DNA from 2 places in the Paenibacillus sp. S33 genome. Region 1 is predicted to be linked to the other one. Evidence: a T-box and tRNA genes for the amino acid it is inferred to sense, from the RefSeq annotation. Region 1 holds a T-box; the other holds one or more tRNA genes.
What was found. The T-box of region 1 lies ahead of ileS (isoleucine--tRNA ligase). A T-box ahead of a tRNA ligase gene usually reads a tRNA of that ligase, here a tRNA-Ile.

Region 1 (3,182 bases):
CGGTGAGGAGATGGGGATTCAGGTCCTTTCCATCACATCTGACGATCATAAAATAGGTACCCTTGAGCACGGTGATTATCTAGGTGCCCTACTGGGGCTTGGAATCAAACGTGGGAAAATCGGGGACATTCATGTACTGGATGATGGGTGCCATGTATTGGTAGCTTCAGAGATTGGTGATTTTATGACGATGCATTTACAGCAGGTACATCGTGTTCATGTATGGACAGAACTGTTGCCTGTAGCGAGTCTGCGAACGAAGGGAGTTGCATTAGATGCGCTAGATCTGACGGTCGCTTCCTTGCGCCTAGACGGTATTGCCAGCGACGTGTACAAGCTAAGCCGAAGTAAAATATTAACACCGATTCGGGCGGGGCGGTGCCGGGTAAATTGGAAGGTGGAGGAGAATCCATCCACTCCACTTAAAGCGGGGGACGTTATTTCCATGCAGGGTTTTGGGCGTTTCAAAGTGCTTGAAACAGACGGGATGACAAAAAAGGGAAGATTCCGTGTCAAAATTGGTAAGTTTGTATAGCTGTAGGCAGGAATTACGAGCTTTCTGTCGAAAGAATTAAGCTATAGCGAAGAACTGGAACGATTTTGCTCTGTACAGTATTCACAAAACGGGGTATGATGACCGATAGATGATAGTGAGCGTCGTGACGCGGAAAATGTATTTTTTGTCAATCTTATAGGAGGTGGACGGCATGCCATTAACGCCATTGGATATACATAACAAGGAATTTGCCCGCCGGCTTCGCGGTTATGATGAGGATCAGGTTAATGAATTTTTGGATCAGGTGATCAAAGATTACGAGGGCGTTATTCGTGAAAATAAAGAACTGAGCACCGAGTTGTTGAACGTACAGGAGAAGCTCGATCATTTCGCGACGATTGAGGATACGCTGAGTAAGACGATTATCGTAGCGCAGGAAGCGGCTGATGAAGTTCGTAACAACGCCAAGAAAGAATCCCAACTGATCGTGAAGGAAGCGGAAAAAAATGCGGACCGTATTGTGAATGAAGCATTGTCCAAATCCCGCAAGATTGCGTTGGAGGTTGAAGAACTGAAGAAGCAGGCATCGATTTACCGAGCACGGTTTCGTACACTGGTGGAAGCACAGCTTGACTTGTTAAGCCAAGACGGCTGGGAAGCACTTGAAAACCGGGAACGCGAAGTACTGGAGCGCGAGCGTGAGATGAAAGAAATTTACTAATTTCATTTCTGACAAGCTTTTATCAGGCTTAGTTAGGGTTGACTTTTATCTTTAAACAGGCTATAACTGTAAATACTATACTGAATTCAATGATTATCCGTCTGTCGGCTGATGATTGTTATTCAAGGCAACGATGTTGCTGATTTCGATGAATTTAACATGTTTAATTCGTTGATGGGAACGAGTACGTCATGATTTGTCCCTCAGAGAGTTGGCCTTCCGGTGCAAGCCAACGTTCAGAACATGACCGAAGATCCTCCCGGAGAAGTGAGCTGAAGCGCTTAAGATTTATGGCGTGTGTAAGCAATCACCGTTTGCCATGCGTTATAATGGCGCCCTGCTGTAGTTGAGTGGGGCTCAGAGAGCCGTGATGAGACTGTATTTTTAATGGTCTGTTTTTACGGAATCAGGGTGGTAACGCGAGCACAGTCTCGTCCCTTTACAGGGATGGGGCTTTTTTTGTTGCTTTTTTTAGGAATGCTAGAGAAATCAATGATGAGCAGAGAGGGAGTATGACGGTATGAACAGAGTGGATGTTAAAGAAAAAGCACGGTCTCGTGACCTACGCATCCTGAGCAAATGGAAGCAGGAGGACACATTCCGTAAATCCATCACAAATCGTGAAGGAAAGCCAAATTTTGTGTTTTATGAAGGCCCACCAACAGCTAACGGTAAACCGCATATCGGTCACGTGCTGGGCCGTGTAATTAAGGATTTCGTCGGTCGCTATCAGACAATGAAGGGATACCGCGTCGTACGTAAGGCAGGCTGGGACACGCATGGCTTGCCGGTAGAATTGGGTGTACAAAAGCAGCTGGGAATCTCCCACAAACCTGAAATTGAAGAATACGGTGTTGAAAAGTTTATTAAAAAATGTAAGGCGAGCGTGTTTGAGTACGAGCAACAATGGCGTGATCTAACCGAAGCGATCGGATATTGGACAGACCTCGATAACCCGTACATTACATTGGATAATAACTATATCGAGAGTGTATGGAACATTTTGGCGACGATTCATGAAAAAGATCTGCTGTATCGTGGTCATCGTGTGAGTCCGTATTGCCCGGATTGTCAAACGACGCTAAGTTCTCATGAAGTAGCGCAGGGCTACAAAGATGTGAAGGATCTGAGCGCTACGGCTAAATTCAAGCTGCATAGCAGTGGTGAATATGTACTGGCTTGGACGACAACGCCTTGGACCTTGCCGAGTCACGTGGCGCTCGCCGTCAACCCTGAACTGGAATATGCACGTGTGAAGCAGGAAGACGGTGTATACATCGTTGCTAAAAATCTGGTTGAGGACGTAATTAAAGGCGAACATGAAGTGATTGGCACGCTATCCGGTTCAGAACTGGTTGGCCAAACGTATACCCCGCCATTTACGTATTTTCAGGTTGAAAAGGGTAATCAGATTCTGGGTGCGAAGTTCGTAACAGACTCCAGCGGTACAGGTATCGTTCATATGGCTCCGGCGCATGGTGAGGATGATTACCGGGTATGCCGTGAAAATGGTGTTGAATTTATCAACGTGGTGGATCTTCAAGGTAACTATGTAGAGGAAATCACTGATTTTGCAGGCCGTTTTGTGAAAGACTGTGATGTAGATATTGTTAAAATGCTGTCCGAAAAAGGCTTGCTGTACAGCAAGGAAAAATACGAGCATAGCTATCCGTTCTGCTGGCGCTGCGACACTCCATTATTGTACTATGCTATGGACAGCTGGTTTATCAAAACAACTGCGATCAAGGATCAATTGATTGCCAACAACAGCGAAGTCGAATGGTACCCGGGGCATATACGTGAAGGACGTTTTGGCAAGTTTTTGGAGGAACTGGTGGATTGGAACATCAGTCGCGATCGCTATTGGGGTACACCACTAAACATCTGGGTTTGTGAGGAAACTGGAGAACAGTTCGCTCCACATAGTATTGCTGAATTGAGGGAACGTGCGATTGGCGATGTACC
Region 2 (3,182 bases), 3.2 Mb from region 1:
AGGCAACAAGAATCCGCTATAGCAAAAAGCGGGTGATGGGAATCGAACCCACGCTACCAGCTTGGAAGGCTGGAGTTCTACCATTGAACTACACCCGCAAATCAGTATCGGGATGACACGATTTGAACATGCGACCCCCTGGTCCCAAACCAGGTGCTCTACCAAGCTGAGCTACATCCCGACATTATACATTTTTTTTAAGAAATGGCGCGCCCTGAGAGATTCGAACTCCCGGCCTTTTGATTCGTAGTCAAACGCTCTATCCAGCTGAGCTAAGGGCGCATATTAAATTCCATAATGAGTAGTCAAGGCGCCACCCAGATTTGAACTGGGGAATGAAGCTTTTGCAGAGCTTTGCCTTACCACTTGGCTATGGCGCCGTATGGATAATGGAGCGGACGACGGGAATCGAACCCGCGACCCTCGCCTTGGCAAGGCGATGCTCTACCGCTGAGCCACGTCCGCAAAATATGGTGCGGTCGAGAGGACTCGAACCTCCACGGGGGGTTAGCCCACACGGACCTGAACCGTGCGCGTCTGCCAATTCCGCCACGACCGCAAAATAATTATAAATGGTGAGCCATGAAGGACTCGAACCTTCGACACCCTGATTAAAAGTCAGGTGCTCTACCAACTGAGCTAATGGCTCTTAATGGCTGGGGATATAGGATTTGAACCTATGCATGACGGAGTCAAAGTCCGTTGCCTTACCGCTTGGCTAATCCCCAATAGATTAAGAATAAAGGGCGGCCGATGGGGCTTGAACCCACGAATGCCGGAGTCACAGTCCGGTGCGTTAACCACTTCGCCACGACCGCCATATGATTATGAAAAGACTGGTGGAGGATGATGGATTCGAACCACCGAACCCGTAAGGGAGCAGATTTACAGTCTGATGCGTTTGGCCACTTCGCTAATCCTCCAAAATGGTGCCGGCGAGAGGACTTGAACCCCCAACCTACTGATTACAAGTCAGTTGCTCTACCAGTTGAGCTACACCGGCACATTACTCAATTCCCACTTGAAAGGTGGCTCGGGACGGAATCGAACCGCCGACACGAGGATTTTCAGTCCTCTGCTCTACCGACTGAGCTACCGAGCCATATTTTATTTTATTACTACATCATATAATCCGCACTATATATGCCAATTATATATGAAGTTAAAATGGCGGAACTGACGGGATTCGAACCCGCGATCTCCTGCGTGACAGGCAGGCATGTTAGGCCTCTACACCACAGTTCCAGAGGCATTTCCAACAGGAAATTAATTGCGGGGGTAGGATTTGAACCTACGACCTTCGGGTTATGAGCCCGACGAGCTACCGAACTGCTCCACCCCGCGACATTAAAAGGCATTTCTCAATTTTCTTATGGTGGAGGCTGAGGGGATCGAACCCCCGACCCTCTGCTTGTAAGGCAGATGCTCTCCCAGCTGAGCTAAGCCTCCATATTATGACCCGTAGGGGATTCGAACCCCTGTTACCTCCGTGAAAGGGAGGTGTCTTAACCCCTTGACCAACGGGCCTTGCAAAATAAGTTCTGGTTTCAATAAATTTATGGCGGAGAGAGAGGGATTCGAACCCTCGCACCACTTTCGCAGTCTAACCCCTTAGCAGAGGGTCCCCTTATAGCCACTTGGGTATCTCTCCGAGTAGCGGCAGAGGGGATCGAACCCCCGACCTCACGGGTATGAACCGTACGCTCTAGCCAGCTGAGCTACGCCGCCACCTTATATATAAAATTCAGAAATATTCAAAACATGGCTCCCCGAACAGGACTCGAACCTGTGACAACTCGATTAACAGTCGAGTGCTCTACCAACTGAGCTATCAGGGAATATTGGTGGAGCCAAGCGGGATCGAACCGCTGACCTCCTGCGTGCAAGGCAGGCGCTCTCCCAGCTGAGCTATGGCCCCAATCTTTTTGTTATTCTGGAAGTGGTGGGCCTTAGTGGACTCGAACCACCGACCTCACCCTTATCAGGGGTGCGCTCTAACCAGCTGAGCTAAAGGCCCTAACATGCAAAACTTCATTATCCTTTGAAGGATATCGCTTGGCGACGTCCTACTCTCCCAGGACCCTGCGGTCCAAGTACCATCGGCGCTGGAGGGCTTAACGGTCGTGTTCGGGATGGGTACGTGTGGAACCCCTCCGCTATCGCCACCAAACATGAATTTGCTGTGCAAATTCTACCGTGTGGTTATTCGGTTCATCACTTATCGTGTGAATGAATAGCCATGCGCTTGTATGTATGTATTTCTACATACCTTCAAGGTTACACCCTGAAAACTGGATCCGAAACTCATTTGCATTTTATTTTTTAGGATAAGCCCTCGACCGATTAGTATTGGTCAGCTCCATGCATTACTGCACTTCCACCCCCAACCTATCTACCTCGTCGTCTTCAAGGGGTCTTACTAATTGGGAAATCTCATCTTGAGGGGGGCTTCACGCTTAGATGCTTTCAGCGCTTATCCCTTCCGTACATAGCTACCCAGCGGTGCTCCTGGCGGAACAACTGGTACACCAGCGGTACGTCCATCCCGGTCCTCTCGTACTAAGGACAGCTCCTCTCAAATTTCCTACGCCCACGACAGATAGGGACCGAACTGTCTCACGACGTTCTGAACCCAGCTCGCGTACCGCTTTAATGGGCGAACAGCCCAACCCTTGGGACCTACTTCAGCCCCAGGATGCGATGAGCCGACATCGAGGTGCCAAACCTCCCCGTCGATGTGGACTCTTGGGGGAGATAAGCCTGTTATCCCCAGGGTAGCTTTTATCCGTTGAGCGATGGCCCTTCCATGCGGTACCACCGGATCACTAAGCCCGACTTTCGTCCCTGCTCGACTTGTAGGTCTCGCAGTCAAGCTCCCTTCTGCCTTTGCACTCTTCGAATGATTTCCAACCATTCTGAGGGAACCTTGGGGCGCCTCCGTTACTCTTTAGGAGGCGACCGCCCCAGTCAAACTGCCCACCTGACACTGTCCTCGCACCGGATCACGGTACCAAGTTAGAACCTAGATACGATCAGGGTGGTATCCCAAGGATGCCTCCTCTCAAGCTGGCGCTCAAGATTCAACGGCTCCCACCTATCCTGTACAGATCGTACCCAAATTCAATATCAAGCTGCAGTAAAGCTCCATGGGGTCTTTCCGTCTTGTCGCGGGTAACCTGCAT

Region 2: it encodes a tRNA-Ile, which carries the amino acid that the T-box ahead of ileS (isoleucine--tRNA ligase) is inferred to sense. The anticodon was not compared.

Annotation. Positions count from the first base shown of each region.
Region 1 is NZ_JBSIEZ010000001.1:3,591,684-3,594,865, reverse strand. Features, by position in the region: gene ACWGXJ_RS16345 (YlmH family RNA-binding protein) at 1-535, shown strand, start outside; gene ACWGXJ_RS16340 (DivIVA domain-containing protein) at 708-1,217, shown strand; T-box leader at 1,380-1,659, shown strand; gene ileS (isoleucine--tRNA ligase) at 1,738-3,182, shown strand, end outside.
Region 2 is NZ_JBSIEZ010000001.1:391,647-394,828, reverse strand. Features, by position in the region: tRNA gene ACWGXJ_RS01780 (tRNA-Gly) at 28-98, opposite strand; tRNA gene ACWGXJ_RS01775 (tRNA-Pro) at 108-181, opposite strand; tRNA gene ACWGXJ_RS01770 (tRNA-Arg) at 206-282, opposite strand; tRNA gene ACWGXJ_RS01765 (tRNA-Cys) at 309-380, opposite strand; tRNA gene ACWGXJ_RS01760 (tRNA-Gly) at 391-465, opposite strand; tRNA gene ACWGXJ_RS01755 (tRNA-Leu) at 472-559, opposite strand; tRNA gene ACWGXJ_RS01750 (tRNA-Lys) at 574-649, opposite strand; tRNA gene ACWGXJ_RS01745 (tRNA-Gln) at 654-728, opposite strand; tRNA gene ACWGXJ_RS01740 (tRNA-His) at 746-818, opposite strand; tRNA gene ACWGXJ_RS01735 (tRNA-Tyr) at 838-923, opposite strand; tRNA gene ACWGXJ_RS01730 (tRNA-Thr) at 928-1,003, opposite strand; tRNA gene ACWGXJ_RS01725 (tRNA-Phe) at 1,030-1,102, opposite strand; tRNA gene ACWGXJ_RS01720 (tRNA-Asp) at 1,169-1,245, opposite strand; tRNA gene ACWGXJ_RS01715 (tRNA-Met) at 1,271-1,344, opposite strand; tRNA gene ACWGXJ_RS01710 (tRNA-Val) at 1,374-1,449, opposite strand; tRNA gene ACWGXJ_RS01705 (tRNA-Glu) at 1,456-1,527, opposite strand; tRNA gene ACWGXJ_RS01700 (tRNA-Ser) at 1,560-1,651, opposite strand; tRNA gene ACWGXJ_RS01695 (tRNA-Met) at 1,655-1,728, opposite strand; tRNA gene ACWGXJ_RS01690 (tRNA-Asn) at 1,763-1,838, opposite strand; tRNA gene ACWGXJ_RS01685 (tRNA-Ala) at 1,843-1,918, opposite strand; tRNA gene ACWGXJ_RS01680 (tRNA-Ile) at 1,941-2,017, opposite strand; rRNA gene rrf (5S ribosomal RNA) at 2,054-2,170, opposite strand; rRNA gene ACWGXJ_RS01670 (23S ribosomal RNA) at 2,324-3,182, opposite strand, start outside.